Regions from separate parts of the Actinocorallia aurea genome, predicted to be linked through region 2. Evidence: riboswitches for the same ligand, from Rfam matches in the RefSeq annotation. Region 2 holds a riboswitch; each other region holds the start of a gene.
The links. Region 2 has a riboswitch for cobalamin ahead of ACYVOM_RS10525 (ribonucleoside-diphosphate reductase subunit alpha). Riboswitches for the same ligand answer to the same signal wherever they lie in the genome.
Positions count from the first base shown of each region.

Region 1: it holds a riboswitch for cobalamin, as region 2 does, so the genes downstream of both, ACYVOM_RS39990 (ABC transporter substrate-binding protein) here and ACYVOM_RS10525 (ribonucleoside-diphosphate reductase subunit alpha) in region 2, are expected to answer to the same signal.
Region 3: it holds a riboswitch for cobalamin, as region 2 does, so the genes downstream of both, ACYVOM_RS01755 (CbtB domain-containing protein) here and ACYVOM_RS10525 (ribonucleoside-diphosphate reductase subunit alpha) in region 2, are expected to answer to the same signal.

Region 1 covers NZ_BAAGPQ010000038.1:361,088-367,922, reverse strand. Annotated here, with positions in the region: gene ACYVOM_RS40010 (hypothetical protein) at 1-246, shown strand, start outside; gene ACYVOM_RS40005 (AAA domain-containing protein) at 233-1,540, shown strand; gene ACYVOM_RS40000 (threonine/serine exporter family protein) at 1,530-2,837, opposite strand; gene ACYVOM_RS39995 (RNA-guided endonuclease InsQ/TnpB family protein) at 2,899-3,726, opposite strand; adenosylcobalamin (AdoCbl) riboswitch at 3,809-3,897, shown strand; gene ACYVOM_RS39990 (ABC transporter substrate-binding protein) at 3,983-4,900, shown strand; gene ACYVOM_RS39985 (FecCD family ABC transporter permease) at 4,905-5,912, shown strand; gene ACYVOM_RS39980 (ABC transporter ATP-binding protein) at 5,909-6,670, shown strand; gene ACYVOM_RS39975 (adenosylcobinamide amidohydrolase) at 6,734-6,835, shown strand, end outside.
Region 2 covers NZ_BAAGPQ010000008.1:71,250-78,084, forward strand. Annotated here, with positions in the region: gene modB (molybdate ABC transporter permease subunit) at 1-490, opposite strand, end outside; gene modA (molybdate ABC transporter substrate-binding protein) at 592-1,359, opposite strand; gene ACYVOM_RS10515 (TOBE domain-containing protein) at 1,380-1,766, opposite strand; gene ACYVOM_RS10520 (ribonucleotide-diphosphate reductase subunit beta) at 1,906-2,904, opposite strand; gene ACYVOM_RS10525 (ribonucleoside-diphosphate reductase subunit alpha) at 2,904-5,213, opposite strand; cobalamin riboswitch at 5,307-5,504, opposite strand; partial or broken gene ACYVOM_RS10530 (class I SAM-dependent methyltransferase) at 5,943-6,335, shown strand; gene ACYVOM_RS10535 (RNA polymerase sigma factor) at 6,490-6,835, opposite strand, start outside.
Region 3 covers NZ_BAAGPQ010000002.1:326,187-333,021, reverse strand. Annotated here, with positions in the region: gene serA (phosphoglycerate dehydrogenase) at 1-1,289, shown strand, start outside; gene ACYVOM_RS01765 (AAA family ATPase) at 1,740-3,824, shown strand; gene ACYVOM_RS01760 (CbtA family protein) at 3,906-4,649, opposite strand; gene ACYVOM_RS01755 (CbtB domain-containing protein) at 4,649-4,843, opposite strand; adenosylcobalamin (AdoCbl) riboswitch at 4,846-4,987, opposite strand; gene ACYVOM_RS01750 (3-isopropylmalate dehydrogenase) at 5,113-6,162, shown strand; gene ACYVOM_RS01745 (branched-chain amino acid aminotransferase) at 6,351-6,835, shown strand, end outside.

The DNA of each region.
Region 1 (6,835 bases), on a different contig from region 2:
CAGGGCACGAGCCTGGTGACGCTGCGGATCGAGAACGGGATGGGCAACTCCAAGAAGCCGCTGCCCGGCTCGGTCCCCGAACAGGGCCAGCGCATGTGCTTCACCGCCTTCACCGACGAGTTCCGGCCCGGCGGGACCCTGCCCGAGCCCGAGGACACCCCCTGGACCCACGGCGGGCCGCCCGAGTCGCTTCTTCTGGAGCCGAACGAGACGACCGCCGAGGAGATGACCCATGAGCGCGCTTGACCTCGGCTCCCCCGGCGCGCTCGCCGACGCCGCGGTCGCCGGAGTGCTCGCCGACCTCGCCGACGGGAGCCACCGCGGCGTGGTCGTGGACTCGCCGCCCGGCGCGGGCAAGTCGACGCTCGTGGTGAAGGCCGCGCTGCACCTCACCGAGGCGGGCGAGCGGCTGATGATCGTCGCGCAGACGAACGAGCAGGTCGACGACCTCATCGAGCGGCTGTGCGCGAAGACGTCGGAGCTGGTGATCGGGCGGCTTTCGGCCGGCGACTACAGCCCGAGCGAGCGCGTGAAGCTGCCGAACGTCCTGATCAGCCCGAAGATCGACGCGCTCGCCGGGGTCCCGCTCGTCATCGCGACCGCCGCCAAGTGGGCGACGGTCTCCGACGGCACCTGGTCGTGGGCGATCGTCGATGAGGCCTACCAGATGCGCTCGGACGCGCTGCTGCGGATCGCGGCCCGGTTCGAGCGGGCCCTGTTCGTGGGCGACCCGGGCCAGCTCGACCCGTTCTCCACGGTCGACGCCGGACGCTGGGCGGGCCAGTCGTGGGACCCGACCCAGTCGGCGGTCTCGGTGCTGCTCGCGCACAACCCCGACCTCCCGGTGCACCGCCTCCCGGTGTCGTGGCGGCTGCCCGCCTCGGCCGCGCCCGTCGTCTCCGACGCGTTCTACCCCTACACCGGGTTCCGCGCCGGCACCGAGCACGGCGACCGGCTGCTGAAGTTCGGCGCGGCCGGCATCGGCGCCTACGACGACGCGCTCGACATCGCGGCGGCGTCCGGCTGGAGCCTGTACGAGCTGCCCCGCAAGCACACGATCCGGACCGACGCCGAGGCCGTCGCCGCCACCGCCGCGCTGGCCACCCGGGTGCTGCACCGCGGCGCGATCGCCACCTCCGACGGCGCCGACAAGCCCGTCACCGCCGACCGGATCGCGGTCGGCGCGGCGCACCGCGACCAGGTCGCCGCGATCAAGGCGCGGCTGGCCGGGACCGGCATCACCGTGGACACCGCGAACCGGCTCCAGGGCCGCGAGTACGACGTGACGGTGGTGCTGCACCCGCTGTCGGGCCGCCGCGACGCCACCGAGTTCCACCTCCAGGCGGGCCGCCTGTGCGTTCTGGCCTCCCGGCACCGGCACGCGTGCGTGATGGTGGCCCGGGCGGGCATCCCCGACCTCCTCGACGCGCACCCTTCGACGGGCCCGGTGCACCTCGGCACGCCGGTGAAGTTCCCGGACGGCTGGGAGGCCAACCAGTCCGTCCTGGCCCACCTGGAGAACTACCGGGTCACTGCCTGACGCGCCGCTCCCGGCGGGCGACCGGCGACAGAAGCTGCGCGGCGGTCGCCCGGACGGGCCGGATCGCCCGCAGCAGCTCGCCGCCCAGGATGACGCCCGCGCCGAGCGCCAGCGCGGTCGACAGTGCCTCCACCAGGGTGACCAGACCGGTCTGGGTGTGCCCCGTCGTCATCTCCAGCAGGCCCCGGTACATGAGGGAGCCGGGCATGAGCGGTGCGACGCACGGCACCACCGCGACGATCGGCGGGACGCCCCGGTAGCGGGCGAGCGCGGTCATGAACAGGCCGACGACGAGCGTCGCCACGAGGGTCGCGGCGGGGGCCGCGACGTCCTGGCGCAGCAGATTTGTGAAGATCGTCCAGCTCACCAGCCCGCCGACCGCCCCGGGCAGCACCCACAGCGGCGGCGCGACGACGTGCACCGCGAAGGCCGCGGAGATCACGCCCGCGGCGATGACGGAGCTGCCCGCGGTCAGCCGGGCGAGCGGCAGGTGCTCCAGGGAGATCGGGACGCCCATGCGGGCCGCCACGTAGATGGTGAACCCGACGCCGCTGAGGATCGCGGCGATGATGTAGATCGCCTCGACGAGGCGGATCGAGCCCGTCACGTAGTCGCCCGCGATGCCGTCCTGGAGGCTGGCGACCAGCGCCCGCCCCGGGATGAGCGCGATCACCACGCCGATGATCACCGCCCCGGCCCGCACCTCGACGTCGAGCCAGACGAGCGCCGCCGCGAGGGTCGCGGCGAGTCCCGCGGCGAGGGCGGTCTGGAGGAACTCCGAGACGCCGCGCGAGCCGAGGCGGGCCGCCACCCGGTCGCCGACCAGGGTCGCGATGAACGCGCCGAAGGCCGACAGCGCCCCGCCGCCGACGAGGACCGCGCCCGCGCCCGCCAGGACGGCCAGGGTCGGCGCGTGCACCCACCACGGGTAGGGGCCGGGGCCGGAGATGATCCGGCGCAGGCTCTCGGCGGCCTCCTCGATGGTCAGCTCGCCGCGCTCGGTCTCGGCGACGAGCCGGTCGACCGCGACGACCCTGGTGAAGTCCGGGACCCGGCGGCGGATCGCCCGCTCCCCGGTGACCGGGGGACGCCCATGGCCCGGCAGGTACGACACCGAGATCGCCGAGAGCGTGACGTTCACCTCCGAGCGGGCGGGCATGCCGAGCGCGCGGCCGAACCCGGAGACCGCCCGCTCCACGCTCTCGGCCGACTCGCCGCCCGCCAGCATCAGCTCGCCGACCCGCAGCGCGAGTTCCATCGCCAGATAGGCGGCCTGCTCCTCGGTGCGCTCCTGCAACCCTGCCTCCCGGGCGCGAGCTTGACCTCCTCCCCGCCTGACGGGCGGGAGTTCTCCCCTGCTACACCCGTACAGGCGTGAGCTTGGAGTGCGTTCCTGCTTCACCACGCTGCGCCGGGATCACTCCCGGTCTTACCCGCGCTCCACAGGCCGACACCGCCAGCCCGGCGGCCCTGGCGACGTTGACCGCCGCATTCACATCCCGATCATGGACAGCCGCACACCGCTGACATATCCACGACCGGACATCGAGCGGCTTCGGCCCGTCCTTCACCCCGCACACCGAACAGACCTGCGAGGTGGGCTCGAAACGGCCGATTCTGATCAAGGTACGTCCGTAACGGACGGCCTTGTACTCCAGCATCCCGATGACGCCGACCACTCGATCGGTCTCGGGCAGTGCCTCGCCGTTCACGTCGATCACGAACGAGGCGTAGTACCGGCCCGCAGCGTCCAGAATCACCGTCACCGACGACGGCTCAGCCGGCAGAGGCCGCGACCAGCGGACCCGAACATCACCGATCTTCGGCAACCGCAACCTCCCTGCCGCAGTCACCCTGAACTGGGCGTTGCGGGTGAACCGGACCGCCTGCCTGCGGTCCTTGCGCGACCGGTACCGGGGCCGGGCCACCTTCGGGCCCTTGCGCTTACCGGTGAGGGAAGCGAAGAAGTTCCGGTACGCGCGGTTGAGATCTGCCAGGGCCTGCTGCAGCACCACCGCCGACACCTCACCCAACCAGGACCGCTCCGGCGTCCTCTTCGCCCGCGTGATGACCAGCTTCGACAGATCCCCATCCGACAGATACGGCAGGCCCGCCGCGTGTGCCTCCTCTCGGGCACGCAGGGCGTCGTTGAACACCACCCGCGCACACCCGAACGCCCGAGCCAAGGCATGGCTTAGTAGTCAGAGGAGCGCTGGGCGGGCCGACCCCGTCGCGGACCTGGTCAAGTCTTTGCGATACCGTGCGAGCTGCGCAAGTGAGCGAAGTCCGGTGTGAATCCGGCGCTGTCCCGCAACTGTGATCGCCTCTCGGCGAAGCCAGGCCGCCTCGCTTGCGCAAGCGGTACTCGACCCTCGGCGGAAGGGCGGGCCGCCCCCGCCGGGCGCTCGTCTCAGCCGCCGGCCCCCTCAGGAAGGCCACCGAATGCGACGCGCGCTGGGCGCTCTGCTGCTGCTCCTCCCCCTCGCCGCGGGCTGCGGCTCGTCCGGCACGTCCGAGGAGACCTCGTCCGCGGCGCCGTCCGCCGGGCCCGTCACCGTCGAGGCCGCCAACGGCTCGGTGACGCTGCCCGGCCCTGCCGCGCGGATCGTCTCGCTGTCCCCGACCACCACCGAAATGCTGTTCGCCATCGGCGCGGGCGAGCAGGTCGTGGCCGTGAGCGACTACTCCACCTTCCCCGAAGAGGCCCCCCGCACCGACCTGTCGGGCTTCAAGCCGAACGCCGAGGCGATCGCCGGGTACAAGCCCGACCTCGTGGTCCTGTCCGACGACATGGACGGGATCGTCGCCGCCCTCGGCAAGCTGAAGATCCCGGTCGTCCTGGAGCCCGCCGCGACGGTCCTGGACGACTCCTACGACCAGATCGCCGACCTCGGCACGGCCACCGGCAGGTCCGCGGAGGCCGCCGACGTCGTCAAGGACATGCGCGACCGGATCGACGCCGCGGTGAAGGCCGTGCCGGACGGTTCGGGGATCACCTACTTCCACGAGGTCACCACCGACCTCTACACGATCACGTCGAAGACCTTCCTGGGCCAGATCTACGGCCTGTTCGGGCTGGAGAACATCGCCGACGGGGCCGACAAGCAGGGCACCGGCTATCCGCAGCTGTCGGCGGAGGCCGTGCTCAAGGCCGACCCGAAGCTGATCTTCCTCGCCGATGCCAAGGGCGCGGGCCAGTCCGCCGAGACCGTCGCCGGGCGCGCGGGCTGGTCGGGGCTCACCGCGGTCAAGTCCGGCGGCGTCGTGACGCTCGACGACGACATCGCCTCCCGCTGGGGCCCGCGCCTGCCCGAACTGATCGAGGACATCTCCGAAGCCGTCAAGAAGGCCGCGGCCTGACCCGATGCGCTCTCGTGCCCGGCTCCGCCCGGTGCCGCTGGCGGTCGCGCTGGCGGTGCTGGTGGCGTCCCTCGCGGCCGGGCTGCTCGTCGGCGCGATCGCGCTGCCGCCCGGCGCGGTGCTCAAGGCCGTCGCCGGGCTGCCGTCGGGGCTGTCGGCGATGGAGGAGGCGCTGGTCTTCGAACTGCGCCTGCCCCGGGTGCTGCTCGGCGCGCTCGTCGGCGGGCTGCTGGCGCTCGCGGGCGCGGGCTACCAGGGCGTCCTGCGCAACCCGCTCGCCGACCCGTACCTGCTCGGGTCGGCGGCGGGCGCGGGCGTCGGGGCGACCCTGGTCATCCTCTACGTGCCGGTCGCGCCGCGGCTCGGCGTGCCGCTCGCGGCGTTCGCGGGGGCGCTCGCCGGGGTCGCTCTCGCCTACCTGCTCGGCCGGGCGGCGGGGCCCGGGACGGGGACGCTGATCCTCGCGGGCGTGGCGGTCTCGTCGTTCCTGTCGGCCGCGCAGACGTTCCTGCAGCAGAGCCGCCTTGAGGACCTCCAGCAGGTCTACACGTGGATCCTCGGCGGGCTGTCGGGGGCCTCCTGGCAGACGCTCGGCATGGTCGCGCCCTACGCGCTCGTCTCCACGGTCGTGCTGCTGCTGCACGGGAGGCTCCTGGACGTCCTCGCGGTCGGCGACGACGAGGCCGAGTCCCTCGGGGTGCGGGCCGCCCGGGTGAGGTTCACGGTGCTGGCCGCGGCGTCCCTCGCGACCGCGTCCGCGGTGGCGGTGAGCGGGCTCATCGGGTTCGTCGGGATCGTCGTGCCGCACCTCGTGCGGATGCTGGCCGGGGGCTCCTTCCGGGTGGTATTGCCGCTGTCCTTCCTGGGCGGGGCCGCGTTCCTGGTGCTCGCCGACCTGCTCGCCAGGACCGTCGTCGCGCCCGCGGAGCTGCCCCTGGGCGTCGTCACGGCGTTCGTCGGGGCGCCGTTCTTCCTCGCCGTGCTGCGCTCGTCCCGGGGGAGGCCGTCGTGATCGAGGTCGCGGACCTGACCGTGGACCGCGACGGGCGGCGCGTCCTGGACGGCGTGACGCTCACCGTGGCCGAGGGCTCATGGGTGGCCGTCGTCGGACCGAACGGGGCGGGCAAGTCCACGCTGCTCCAAGCGGTCGCGGGGCTGCTCCCCTGCTCCGGGCGGGTCGCCTTGGCCGGGCGTACGGCGTTCCGTGGCCGCGAGCGAGCGAAGACGATCGCTTACGCGCCGCAGAACCCCGTCCTCCCCGAGGACATGACCGTCTTCGACTACACGCTCCTCGGACGCGCCCCCTACCTCGGCTACTTCGCCCGCGAGACGGCCCGCGACCGGGCCGTCGCGGAGGCCGCCCTGGCCCGGCTCGACCTCACCGGGTTCGCGGGACGGCGGCTCGGCCGGATGTCCGGCGGCGAGCGCCAAAGGGTCGTGCTGGCCCGCGCGCTCGCGCAGCAGGCGCCCGTCCTGCTCCTCGACGAGCCGACGACCGCCCTCGACCTCGGCCACCAGCAGCAGGTCCTGGAACTCCTGGACGAGCTGCGCGCCGAGGAGGGCCTGACCGTCGTCACCACCCTGCACGACCTGGGCGCGGCCGGGCAGTACGCCGACGAGCTCGCCCTCGTCTCCGGCGGCAGGATCGCCGCCGCGGGACCGCCCGGCGCGGTGCTCACCGCCGACCTGGTGGCCGCCCACTTCGGCGCGCGCGTGCGCGTCACCGACGGGCCCGACGGCCGGCCCCTGCTGGCGCTGGAGCGCCCTTGAACCCGAGCCGTCGTGCACCCCGAGCCGTCATGAACCTGGAGCCGTCGTGAACCTGGAGCCGCGTTGAACATCGAGACGGTCTGGCGCGCGGAGGACGGTACGCGCCTGCCCGCGCTGGTCTGGCGGTCCGGACCCCGGCGCATGATCTCCTCGGGGATGGTCGGC
Region 2 (6,835 bases):
CGAACCGCGGATCGGCGGCGCGCAGCGCGCCCTCCACCGTGATCACCAGGAACGGCAGCGCGACGAACGCCTCGGCGATCACCACCGCCGCTGTGGTGAACGGGAGGGTGATCCCGAACGCCTCGTCCAGATACCTGCCGACGAGGCCGTTGCGGCCCAGCACCAGCAGCAGCGCCACACCGCCGACGACGGGCGGCAGCACCATCGGCACCGTCACCAGCGCCCGCACGAGGCCCCTCGCGCGAAACCGCGTCCTGGCGAGCACCCACGCCAGCGGGACGCCCAGGACCAGGCAGATCGCGGTGGCGAGGGTCGCGGTGAACAGGGAGAGCCGGAGCGCCTCCAGCACGGCGGGTTCGGTGAGGCGCTGCGGAAGGGTCCGCCAGGGGGCGCGGACGAGGAGGCCGACGAGGGGCAGGACCAGGAAGGCGAGGCCGACGGCGGCGGGTAGGGCGAGCATCCAAGGGGTGCGATTTCTACGGGTCTTCATGGGCTGTCACCTCCCTTGGTCTTCATCCCGGGGGCTTTCCGCTCCCTGAGTCTTTCCGTACTTGCGTGCCTTGTGTCGGATCGGCTTGTTCCGGAGCGCCGTTACGGGGTCGTGAAGCCCGCCTTCGTGAAAAGGTCCCTGGCCGGCTGGGAGAGGACCAGGGTGACGAACTCGGCGGCGAGGCCGGCCTCGGGGGCGTCGTTCAGGGCGGCGACGGGGTAGTCGTTGATCGCCTCGTCGGCCTCGGGGAACGCGATGCCCTCGACCTTGTCGCCCGCGGCGAGCACGTCCGTGCGGTAGACGAGCGCCGCGTCGACCTCGCCGAGGGTGACCTTGGTGAGGGTGGCCTTGACGTCCTGTTCGAGGGTGACGGGGGTGATCTTCAGCCCGGCGGCCTCGATCGCCTTCAGCGCGGCGGCCCCGCACGGGACCTGCTCGGCGCACAGCGCGACCTTGACGTCCCTGTTCGCCAGGTCGGTGAAGTCGTCGATCCCGGCCGGGTTGCCCGCGGGCACCACGATCTCCAGCTTGTTGCCGACGAACGTCGTCGGCGCGCCGGCCAGGGAGGCGTCGGTGACGATCTGCATCGTCGCGGGGCTCGCGGAGGCGAACACGTCGGCGGGCGCGCCCTGGGCGATCTGCTGGGCGAGGGTCGCGCTGGAGCCGAAGTTGAACTTGACGGTCACGCCGTCGTGCGCGGCCTCGAAGGACTTGCCGAGCTCGGTGAAGGTCTCGGTGAGGGACGCGGCCGCGAACACCGTCAGCGTCCTGGCCTCGGCGGCGTCGCCGCCCTTGTCGTCGCCTCCGCCGCACGCCGCGGTGAAGGCGAGCAGGACGGGCAGCGCGAGGGCGAGCGCGCGTTTGAACACGGGGTCTCCTTAGGGGGTCGTCACGGCAGCTCCACCACGACGTTCGTGGACTTGATGACGGCGACCGCGACCACCCCGGGCTCCAGCCCCAGGTCGTCGGCGGACTGCCGGCTCATCAGCGAGACGACCCGGAAAGGCCCCGCGGCAAGTTCCACCTGCGCCATGACCGTGTCCCTGCGGACCTCGGTCACGATGCCGCGGAACCGGTTGCGGGCCGACGACCTGTCGCCGGCGCCGCCCGTCTCGGCCTGCGCGCGGGCGAAGGCCGCGAGCGCGGCGCCGGTGACCATGCGGTGCCCGTGGTCGTCGCGTTCGGCGGCGAGCCTGCCCCCGTCGACCCAGCGCCGGACGGTGTCCGAGCTGACGCCGAGCAGTTCCGCCGCCTCGCTGATCCGGAACGTCGTCACAACTCTTCACCCTATCTTTCGCAAATACAAGGATCAAACGGTCATATACCTTGCACCTGCGGGTGATTCAGCTGTGGACTGCCGCATCCGCCATGCCGGGGCGGGCTGTGCGGACGCGCCGCCCGCCCCGAAGGTGCCGTCAGAAATCCTCGTCGAACGCGACCGATCCTTCGACCGCGACCTGGTAGGCCGATACCCGCCGCTCGAAGAAGTTCGACAGCTCCTGCACGTCCTGGAGCTCCATGAACCCGAACGGGTTGGCCGTCCCGAAACGCGCGGGCATGCCGAGCCGGGCGAGCCGCTGGTCGGCGACGTACTCCAGGTAGGAGCGCATGTCGGCCGCCGACATCCCGGGCAGGCCGTCACCGCAGAGGTCGCGGGCGAACGCCAGCTCGGCGGCCACCGCCTCCTCCAGCATCTCGGTCACCTGCGCCGTCAGCTTGTCGTCGAACAGTCCGGGCTCCTCGGCCCGGACCGTGTCGACGACCGCGAACGCGAAGTCCATGTGCAGGGACTCGTCGCGGAACACCCAGTTCGTCCCGCTCGCCAGGCCGTTCAGGAGGCCCCGCGAGCGCAGCCAGTAGACGTAGGCGAAGGCGCCGTAGAAGAACAGGCCCTCGATGCACGCGGCGAAGCAGATGAGGTTCAGCAGGAAGCCGCGGCGCTCCTCGGCCGTCCGCAGCTCCTCAAGGCCGGAGATCGAGTCGATCCACCTGAAGCAGAACTCGCCCTTCGCCCGGATCGACGGAATGTGCTCGATCGCCGCGAACGCCTGCCTGCGCTCCTCGTCGTCCTGGAGGTAGGTGTCGAGCAGCGTCAGATAGAACTGGACGTGCACGGCCTCCTCGAAGAGCTGCCGCGAAAGGTACAGCCGCGCCTCCGGGCTGTTGACGTGCTTGTACAGGTTCAGCACCAGGTTGTTGGCGACGATCGAATCGCCTGTGGCGAAGAACGCCACGAGCCGCTTCACCAGGTGCAGTTCCTCGGGCGTCAGCCGCCCCAGGTCGGCGAGGTCGGACGCGAGGTCCACCTCCTCGACCGTCCAGGTGTTGCGGATCGCCGCCCGGTAGCGCTCGTAGAAGTCGGGATAGCGCATGGGCCGGAGCGTCAGGTCCATGCCGGGATCGAGCAGGGTCATCACTGGCACGCCTCGCAGATCTCGGGGTTCTCCAGGGAGCACGCGACCGCGTCCGCGTCGACGAAAGCGAGCGGTGCGCTTGCGCCTCCGCCGAACGCGGGGCCGCTTTCCGGCGAGCCGGGTCCCGTCGGCGGGCGGCCGGCTCGCGGCGCGGACGCGGCGTCGTCGGCGGCCTGGCCCGGCGTGCCGTCGAGCGCGGTGCCCGGCGCCGCCACCGTGGTCTGCGCGATCCGCGTCGCGGGGCGGGAGCGCAGGTAGTAGGTGGTCTTCAGCCCCGACTTCCACGCGTAGGAGTACATCGAGGAGAGCTTGCCGATCGTCGGCGTCGCCATGAACAGGTTGAGCGACTGCGCCTGGTCGATGAACGGGGTCCGGGCCGCCGCGAGGTCGATGAGCGCGCGCTGCGGCAGCTCCCACGCCGTCCGGTAGAGCGCCTTCAGGTCGTCGTCAATGACCGAGATGTCCTGGATTGACCCTTCGGCCCGTTTGATCGCGTCACGGATCTCGGGGATCCACAGCCCCCGCTCGCGCAGGTCGCGCACCAGGTAGCGGTTCACCTGGAGGAACTCGCCCGACAGAGTCTCCCGCTTGAACACATTGCTGACCTGCGGCTCGACGCACTCGTAAGCGCCCGCGATCGAGGCGATCGTCGCCGTCGGCGCGATCGCCACCAGCAGCGAGTTGCGCAGGCCCGTCCGCGCGACCCGCTCCCGCACGGCCGCCCACTCACCGCTGTGCGCCGCCCCGGGGAAGTGGTCGGGGTGCAGCACGCCCCGGGCCGCCCGCGTCGCCCCGTACGACGGGTGCGCGCCGAGCTCCTCCGCCAGGTCCGCCGACGTCCCGTACGCGGCCAGCGCGATCTCCTCGGCGATCGCGGTCGACAGCTCCCGCGCCGCGGCCGAGTCGAACGGCAGCCGCAGCGTGAAGAACACATCGGCGAGGCCCATCACCCCGAGCCCCACCGGACGCCACCGCAGGTTCGCGCGGCGCGCCTCATCCGTCGGGTAGAAGCCGCGGTCGATCGTCCGGTCCAGGAACCGCACCGCAGTCCGGACGGTCTCGCGCAACCGCGCGAAGTCGAACCCGTCCGCGCCGACATGCCGGGCGAGGTTCACCGAACCGAGGTTGCACACCGCGGTCTCGCCGTCGCTCGTCACCTCGATGATCTCGGTGCACAGGTTCGACAGGTGCACCACGTTGCCGGGCTCGGCCGTCTGGTTGCAGGCCCGGTTCGCGGCGTCCTTGAACGTCATCCAGCCGTTGCCGGTCTGCGCGAGCGTCCGCATCATCCGGCCGTAGAGCGCGCGCGCCGGCACCCGCTTCACGTGCTTTCCGGCCGCCTCCGCGGCCCGGTACGCGGCGTCGAACTCCTCGCCCCACAGGTCGACGAACTCGGGCACGTCCTTCGGGTCGAACAGCGACCAGTCGGCGTCGGCGTCGACCCGCCGCATGAACTCGTCGGGGATCCAGTGCGCGAGGTTGAGGTTGTGGGTGCGCCGCGCGTCCTCGCCGGTGTTGTCGCGCAGCTCGAGGAACTCCTCGACGTCGGCGTGCCACGGCTCCAGGTAGACGCACGCCGCGCCCTTGCGGCGCCCGCCCTGGTTGACCGCGGCGACGGACGCGTCGAGGGTCCGCAGCCAAGGCACGATCCCGTTCGAGTGCCCGTTGGTGCCGCGGATCAGGGATCCGCGCGAACGGATCCGCGACCAGGAGATCCCGATGCCGCCCGCGTACTTCGACAGCCGCGCGACCTGCCCGTACCGGGTGTAGATCGACTCCAGCTCGTCGCGCGGCGAGTCCAGCAGGAAGCACGACGACAGTTGGGGCCGCGCCGCCCCCGAGTTGAAGAGCGTCGGCGACGACGGCAGGTACTCCAGCCGCGACATCAGCCCGTACAGCCGCCCTGCCTCTTCGACGGTGTCGGCGAGGCCGCACGCGACCCGCAGGAAGAAGTACTGCGGCCGTTCGATCACCTTGCGGGTGACGGGGTGGCGCAGCAGGTACCTGTCGTAGACCGTGCGCATCCCGAAGTACTCCAGCCGCGCGTCGGCCCCGTGGTCGACGAGCGCGTCCAGCGCGGCCGCGTTCCGCGCGACGAACACCGCGGTCCGCTCGTTCAGCAGCCCCTGCTCCCGCGCCAGCGCGATCGACGCCGAGAACGCCACCGCGCCCTCCGCCGCCGCCTCGTCGGCGATCAGCTCCGCCAGCAGCCCGGCCGCGACCCGCGACTGGTCCGGATCGGCCGCGACCCGTGCGGCCGCCTCCCGGATCGCCTGTTCGCGATCGGCAGCCGTCTCGGTCACCGTCATCTGCTCTCCCTCGTGCAGCACTGCCCGAGGGCGCACGAGGACGGCGCACGGCCATGCCCGCACACGCGTCCGCCGGCCCTCCCTCGGGACCTATGGACGAAACACGTGCAGGCAGGTCTTCGGACTCAGGGGCGCCCACCACTCGCCTACCGGCCGTCGCTTCCCAGCCCTCGCGGACCAGTGCTCTCTGACGGCTTCCGTTCCCCTTCACCGCTGCGGGGCAGTCCCGGATTCCCACCGGGTTCCCTCTTTCCCCACCCCAAAGGGCGGACCAGCACAAGAGAACTCTACATCTAGTACCCCCACCCCCTAACAACCTCAACATCTAGCCCCCACTCCACCCCCACACCCACCATGGCCGTCTCCCCGCCGGCCACCATCCCCCACACCACACCGCACCCACCCCTACCGCGCCCCCTGACGCCGCGCCACCCAACCGCCCCGCCTGCCTCACCCGTTCGGTCCCGCGCCAGCCCCGCCCTGTGCCCGTCCTGTCCCGTCCACGCCTGCTCCGCCCCGTCCCGCCTATGCCACCCCGCCCCTTCCCGTCCCGCGCCCGCTCCGTTCCCGTGCCTCACCCGTGTTCGGGATGAGGGCGGCTGGTGCGTGTTAGCGTCCTCGGTTGTGGTGGGGCATCACGAGGGGACCGGGGCCGCGTACGACGCCGTCGTCGAGTTGTACGCGTCGATGTTCGCCGACCGGCTGGAGACTCGGCCGTTCGCGCGGGCCATGCTCGCCGGCTTCGCCGAACTGGTGCGAGAGACGGGGAACCTTCGGGTCGCCGACGTCGGATGCGGGCCGGGGCATCTGTCCGCGATGCTGCACGACCTGGGGCTGGAAGCCTTCGGCCTCGACCTGTCCCGGGGCATGGTCGAGTACGCTCGCCGGGCCTACCCGGAGCTGCGGTTCGACGAGGCGCGGATGGAATCCCTTCCGGTCGGGGACGGCGCGCTCGGCGGTCTGCTGGCCTACTACTCGATGATCCACACCCCTCCTGCGGAACTGCCCGCGCTGCTCGATGAGCAGGCCCGTGTCCTGGCTCCGGGCGGCCTGCTCCTGGTCTCGTTCTTCGCTACGGACGCCCCCGAACCCGTCCGCTTCGACCACAAGGTGGCACCCGCCTACAGCTGGCCCGTAGATCGGTTCGCCGACCTGCTCGCAGGATCGGGCCTCGTCCCGTTCGCCCGGCTCGTCCACGACCCGGCCTCCGAGCGCGGCTTCCTCGACGCCCACCTGATGGCCCGCCTCCAAGAGCCAACCGAGCGGCCCGCATCCCTCACCCGTGCCTCCCGTTCAGACCCTCACCCGATCGCGCGCCTGCGCCAGCCGGGCTTCCCTCTCCGCGGCACGCGCACGGTCGGTGCGGTAATGGGCGGGTGGAGGAATCAGGTGGGGACAGGTGGGCGGCGCGGAGGGTGAGGTGGCGGTGTTCGGCGCGGCTGAGGGTGCGGCGGGCGGCCTCGCGGTAGGCGGTCGCGGCGGCGGAGGTGTCGCCGAGGAGTTCGAGGATGTGGGCGCGGGTGGCGAAGTAGCGGTGGTGGCGGGCGATGCGCTTGTCCTCGGAGAGGGCGGTGAGGGCCTCCAAGGCGACGGCCGGGCCGGCCACCATGGCGAGGGCCACG
Region 3 (6,835 bases), on a different contig from region 2:
CCGCCGCCGAGCACGCGATCGCGCTGCTGCTGGCGACGGCCCGCAACGTCCCGCAGGGCCACGCCGCCCTCAAGCAGGGCGAGTGGAAGCGCTCCAAGTACACCGGCGTCGAGCTCCAGGGCAAGACCGTCGGCGTCCTCGGCCTGGGCCGCATCGGCGTCCTGGTCGCCCAGCGCCTCGCCGGGTTCGACATGGAGGTCATCGCCTACGACCCCTACATCCAGGCCGCCCGCGCCGCCCAGCTGGGCGTCAAGCTGGTGTCGCTGGACGAGCTGCTCGCCCAGGCGGACTTCATCACCGTCCACCTTCCGAAGACCAAGGAGACCCTCGGTCTCATCGGCGACCGCGAGCTGCACCTGGTGAAGCCCGAGGTCCGGATCGTCAACGCCGCCCGCGGCGGCATCGTCGACGAGGCCGCGCTCGACCTTGCGCTCACCGAGGGCCGCGTCGCCGGCGCCGGCCTCGACGTGTTCTCCAGCGAGCCGATGACCGAAAGCCCGCTGTTCAAGCACGACAACATCGTCATCACTCCGCACCTGGGCGCCTCCACGCACGAGGCGCAGGAGAAGGCGGGCACGCAGGTCGCCAAGTCCGTGAAGCTGGCGCTGTCGGGCGAGTTCGTGCCGGACGCCGTCAACGTCCAGGGCGGCGCCGTCGCCGAGGACGTCAAGCCGGGCCTGCCGCTCGCCGAGAAGCTCGGCCGGGTCTTCACCGCGCTGGCCGGCGGCGTCCCCGCCCGCCTCGACGTGATCGTGCGCGGCGAGATCACCGCCCACGACGTCAAGGTGATCGAGCTCGCCGCGCTCAAGGGCGTGTTCTCCGACGTCGTCGAGGAGTCGGTGACCTTCGTCAACGCGCCGCTGGTCGCGCAGGAGCGCGGTGTCGAGGTCTCGCTGGTCACCAGCGAAGAGTCCCCGGCGTGGCGCAACATCGTCACCGTCAAGGGCACCATGGCCGACGGCGAGGTCGTCTCGGTCTCCGGCACCCTGTCGGGCCCGCGCAACTGGGAGCGGATCGTCGAGATCAACGGCTTCGACGTGGAGCTGTCGCCGGCGCCGCACATGGTCGTCCTCGGCTACGTCGACCGTCCGGGCGTCATCGGGATCATCGGCCGCCTTCTGGGCGACCTCAACATCAACATCGCGGGCATGCAGGTCGGCCGGGACGCCAAGGGCGGCAAGGCCCTCACCGTCCTCACCGTCGACTCCGCGATCGACCCGAAGGTACTGGAGTCGATCTCCGAGGAGATCGGCGCGGGCCTGGTCCGCCGGGTCGAGCTGGGCGAGTAGCCCCCGCCGGGCGCGTGCCGCCCACCCGTGATCGAAAAGAGAGAACGCCCGCCGGCCACCGGCGGGCGTTCTCTCTTTTCCGGACGGCGAATGCCGGACCTCGCACCGACGACTATCCACCGCATTCGGATATTTCGTTCTTTCGCCGTAGGAATCGCTCCGATGATCGGCAGGTGTCCGGAATCGGCCGCGGGCCGTCACCGCGCGACGGGGGGCGCGAGGTGCGATGCTGGAGCGGACGTCTCTGGTGGCAGCCTTGACTTCCTCACGGCCGCGTAAGGGCTGCCGCCTGTTTCTCCGAGTTCCGCCCGGCGGCGAGAAATGCGGCTACCGCCCGCTGTAAAAGACACTGGTGAACTGCGAACCGTCGGCAGAAGGCAGGCGTCAGATGGTCCGTGACCGCGAGGTCGAGGTGTGGCCCGGGACGCACCGGAGAGTTGAGGGCTGGTCGTGACGCGCTGGGGAATCTTCGCTCCCGATGTGGGGACCGCATGGCCGTTCCGCGGGAGGGACGCCGACATGGCCGCGGTGCGCACCGCGGTCCTCGACCCGTCGCTGGCGGGGGCCGTGATCGTCGGACCGGGAGGCGTCGGCAAGTCCCGGCTGCTCCACGAGTTCGCCGCGACCGTCGACACGCCGGTGCTGGAGGCCCGTGCCGGGCAGGCGCCTGCCGTCATGTTCGGCGCCTTCGCCCATCTCCTTCCGATCCGCACGCCCGTCAAGGACGTCGCGGGAGGCGCCGCCGCGCTCCTGGCGCGTGCGGGGGAGGGCACCTTCACGGTCGTCGTCGACGACGTGCACGAGCTGGACGCGGACTCGGGCCTGCTGCTGGCCGAGCTCGCCACCTCCGGCCGGATGTGCCTGATCGCCGCGGGCGGTGACGTGCCCGAGCCGCTCGCCGGGCTCGCACTCGGCCGCGTCGAGCTGAGCCCGCTCGCCGACCTCGGCGTCCTTGAGGACGTCGACGAGCCGACCGCCGAGTACCTTGCCGAGGCGACCGGCGGCGACCTGCGCCTGCTCCACGAGCTGCTGCGCGCCGGAAGATCCACGGGCGTCCTGGACGGCGGCCAGTGGAAAGAGGTGCCCGCGCGTTCCGGAGACGGCCCCGCCTCCCTCGAGGAGGCCATCGCGCGGGCGTCCCTGCTCTCGGCGCTCGGCTCGCCCGAGGAGGCCGAGCTGATGCTCGCCGACGCGCCGCGCCGCCCCGAGGACAAGGCCCGCACCGTGCTGGCCTGCGCCCGCGCCGCGGTCCTCGCCTACGGGCTGGGCCGCGCCGAGGACGCCGACCGCGTCCTGTCGGTGGCGCTGGAGACCGTCGGCATGCCCGCCGCGCGGCAGCGGCTGCTCGCCCAGCGGGCCGCGTTCGCGGTGCACCGCGCGGCCAACCGCGAGGCGTTCGACCTCGCCGACGACGCCGCCGAGCTGAGCGACGCCGACCCGGCCATCCGCACCCGCATCGACACCGTCGAGGCGGTCACCGCGGCCCTCACCGGGCAGGCGACCGCCGCGCTGGAGAAGGTGCGCGCGGGCCTGCGGCACGCCGAGCACTGGCGCGAGCAGGCGCCGGAGTCCCAGCCGCTGCTGGAGTTCGCGCGCTCCTGGGTGTGGATCAGCGTCGGCGACCTCGACGCCGCCGCCGAGCACGGCACCCCGTCCGAGGACCCGGTCGCCCGGGCCGCCACCCGCGCGCGGGTGCTGCGGGCCCGCGGCCAGATCCACGCGGCGCTGCGCGAAGGCTGGGACGGCGCCCGGATGCTGGCGCGCGGCAGGTCGCTGTTCGCCGGGCCGTGCCTGGGGGAGCTCGCCCACTCGGCGGCGCTCGCGGGCGACCTCGCGACCGCCCGGCAGGCGCTCGCCGAAGCCGACCGCCGCGCGCTGCCGACGCTGCGCGCGCTGTGGTTCCCCGTGGCGCTCGCCCGCCCGTGGCTGCTCGTCGCCCAGGGCGCGACGGGCGCCGCCGTGCACGGGCTGCTGGACGCCGCCGCGGCGGCCGAAGCCCTGGAACTGCGGCCTTACGCGCTCACCGCCCTGCACGACGTGGTGCGGCTCGGGGCCGCGGGCGTCGTCGCCGACCGGCTGGCCTACCTCGCCGAGGACGCCGAAGGAGACCTGGCCGCACTGTGCGCCAGGCACGCCGAGGCGTCGGCGGCCGGCGACTGGTCGGGGCTGATCGGGGTGTCGTTCGAGTTCGAGGAACTCGGCATGACGCTGCACGCGGCGGAGGCCGCGGCGCAGGCCGCCGAGGTGCACTGGGACAAGCAGCAGGCCGCGGCCGCCGGAACCCGGGCGTGGGTGCTCGCCCAGCGTTCCGACCAGGTCCGCACGCCCGCGCTGCGCACCGCCGCCGTGCCCGACCTCAGCCGCATCCAGTACGAGCTCGCCGGGCTCGTCGCGGCAGGCCGGACCGAGCCGGAGATCGCCGAGCAGACGGGGCTCGCCGCCAAGACCGTCGCCGACCAGATCGCCGAGATCTGCGGCCGGCTCGGGGTCTCCGGGCCGGAGCGGCTCGCGGTCCTGCTCTCGCCGCCGGTCTAGCCGACTCGCGCCGGGCGGAGGGGAGTCCGCCCGGCGCGCCCGGTCAGGCCGGCAGGGCCGCGGTCGGCACTGTCGGCAGGGTCAAGCCGGCACGGGCCGCGGTGCAGGCGCCGCGGCGCGGACGCCGAGGAGCCCGAAGACGACGCCGAGGGACGTCCAGAGGATGACCGCCGAGGCCGCGGCCAGGATCCGGAAGTCCCACAGCAGCTCCGGCGGCACCGGGAGCTCGTCGGGATCGCCGGGGATCAGGAAGAGCACCGCGAGCCCCGCGACCGGCACCGCGCCGGTCGCCAGGTGCCTGAGGTGCGCGGGCTTGTCGCGCAGCGCCGCGTCGACCCGCCACGCGACGAACATCGCGGCGAGGCCGATGACGATCGCCGCGACCCAGGTGAGCGTCCGCTGCTGCAGGGTCCCCTCGTCGCCCACCCCCGGCGGGTTGGGCGGGAAGCGGACGAACGGGAGAAGCCAGTAGCCCGTGAAGGCGGCTCCGGCGAGCGTCAGGGCACGCCGCCAAGGATGTTCCGCCGACGTGCGGCGGAACACGGCCCAGTAGACGGCGGCGAAGATGATGCCGAAGGCGATGCCCGCCCCCACCGAGGCCAGGACGAGGCCGAGGTGCTGCTCGGAGCGGGTGAACACCTCTTCGGCGTGCTCGTGGATTCCCGCCGCTGCGGCTTCGGCGGCCGAGCGCTCCCCTTCCAGCTCGACCGCCCGGTCCATGACCGGTTCGGCGACGAGGAAGGCGAAGCCGCCCGAGATCAGGCCGGCGAGGGCACCGGCGATGACACCCCGGCCGACGAGCCGGGGGAGGGGTTCGGCGGCCATCAGTGGCAGGGGGCGCCGAAGAGGTGCCTGCCGTCGTGCGCGAGCTCGTGCAGGACGGTCTGGGGGGCGAAGAAGAGCGCGTAGAGCGTGGCGAACGCCACGGCGAGCGCGAATGCGAGGAACACGTAGGTACGGAGATCGCTTACGGCGGCCGACTGCGCGCCGGTTGCCACCGTGGTCTCGGGAGTGTTCATGGTTCTCCTTTCGGGGTGCCTCGCCCCGAATCAGGGAGGACGACGGGTCAGTGTTCTGACTCTCCGGACGCGGCCGGATCACAGTGGCGGGACCGTCCCGGATTCTCACCGGGTTCCTGCACACCGTCGCCTCTGTATTGATTTGTCCCTTGGAGGGTCCTCTGTCGCCGGGCCGTCCGTCAAGCGCGGACATCTCGGGCGTCTCGTGAGGTGTTCTGAAATGTGAGACGGATGCCCGATGACTGAGACGAATGCACTAGGATGCCGCCATGGCATCCCGCAACATCCGACTCGCAGTCGTCGCAGGTGACGGCATCGGCCCCGAGGTCGTCGCCGAAGGCCTGAAGGTCCTCGACGTGATCGCCGGCCAGTACGACCTGTCGATCGAGCAGACCGCCTACGATCTCGGCGCCGCCCGGTGGCACCGGACCGGCGAGGTCCTCCCGGACTCGGTCCTGGAGGAGATCCGCGGTCAGGACGCCATCCTTCTCGGCGCGGTCGGCGACCCGACCGTCCCGTCGGGCACCCTGGAGCGGGGGCTGCTGCTCAAGCTGCGGTTCGCCCTCGACCACTACGTGAACCTGCGCCCGGTCAAGCTGTTCCCCGGCGTCTCGACCCCGCTGGCGGGCGTCGCCCCCGAGGACATCGACATGATCGTCGTCCGTGAGGGCACCGAGGGGCCGTACACCGGCGTCGGCGGCGTCGTCCGCAAGGGCACCCCGCACGAGGTCGCCACCCAGGAGAGCGTGAACACCGCCTTCGGCGTCGAGCGCGTCGTGCGGTACGCCTTCCAGATCGCGGCCACCCGGCCCCGCAAGAAGCTGACCCTGGTCCACAAGGACAACGTCCTCACCTTCGCCGGTGAGCTGTACCAGCGGATCATGAAGCAGGTCGCGGTGGAGTTCCCCGAGGTCGCCACCGACTACGTCCACGTCGACGCGGCCACCATGTTCTTCGTGAACAACCCGTCCCGCTTCGACGTGATCGTCACCGACAACCTGTTCGGCGACATCATCACCGACATCGGCGCCGCGATCGCCGGCGGCATCGGCCTGGCCGCCTCCGGCAACGTCAACCCGGACAAGACCGCGCCGTCGATGTTCGAGCCGGTCCACGGCAGCGCCCCCGACATCGCCGGGCAGAGCAAGGCCGACCCCACGGCCACCATCCTGTCCGTCGCGATGCTGCTGGAGCACCTCGGCCTGCCCGAGGCGGCGCGCAAGATCGAGAAGGCCGTCGGCGAGGACCTCACCGAGCGCTCGGGCGCGCGCAGCACCCAGCAGATCGGCGACGACATCGCCAAGCGAGTAGCCGGGTAGGCGGCAGCCGCCTGGTCCCCCTCAAGGGTCGTCAGGACGGGCGTGCCGCGGACGCGGCGCGCCCGTTTTCGGTTTTTCCGGGTGTGTCCGCGTCACCGAGAAGGTCCAGGTCGCGTGAACGTGAGACAGAGCACACAATGGAGAGCACCGGAGGTCGTTCCCCGGTGACCCGGAAGAGGTTTGGACAAATGATCGAGTTCACCGTCAAGCTCGCCGAGCAGCGCAAGTCCCCGGAGGAGCTGGAGAAGCTGCTGGCCGAGCCCGGGTTCGGGCAGGTGTTCACCGAACACATGATCACCATCGAGTGGGACACCGAGCGAGGCTGGCACGACGCCCAGCTCCGGCCGTACGGACCGCTCTCCCTGGACCCGGCCACCAAGGTCTTCCACTACGCCCAGGAATTGTTCGAGGGCATGAAGGCCTACCGCCAGCCCGACGGCTCCATCGTCAGCTTCCGGCCCGAGGCCAACGCCGCCCGCTTCAACGTCTCCTGCCGCCGCATGGCCATGCCGGAACTGCCCGAGGAGACCTTCCTCGAGGCGCTGCGCCTGCTCGTCGACGCCGACAGGGACTGGGTGCCCACCCGCGAGGGCCACAGCCTGTACCTGCGGCCGTTCATCATCGCGACCGAGACCGGCATGGGCGTCAACTACCCCTCGTCCAAGTACCTGTT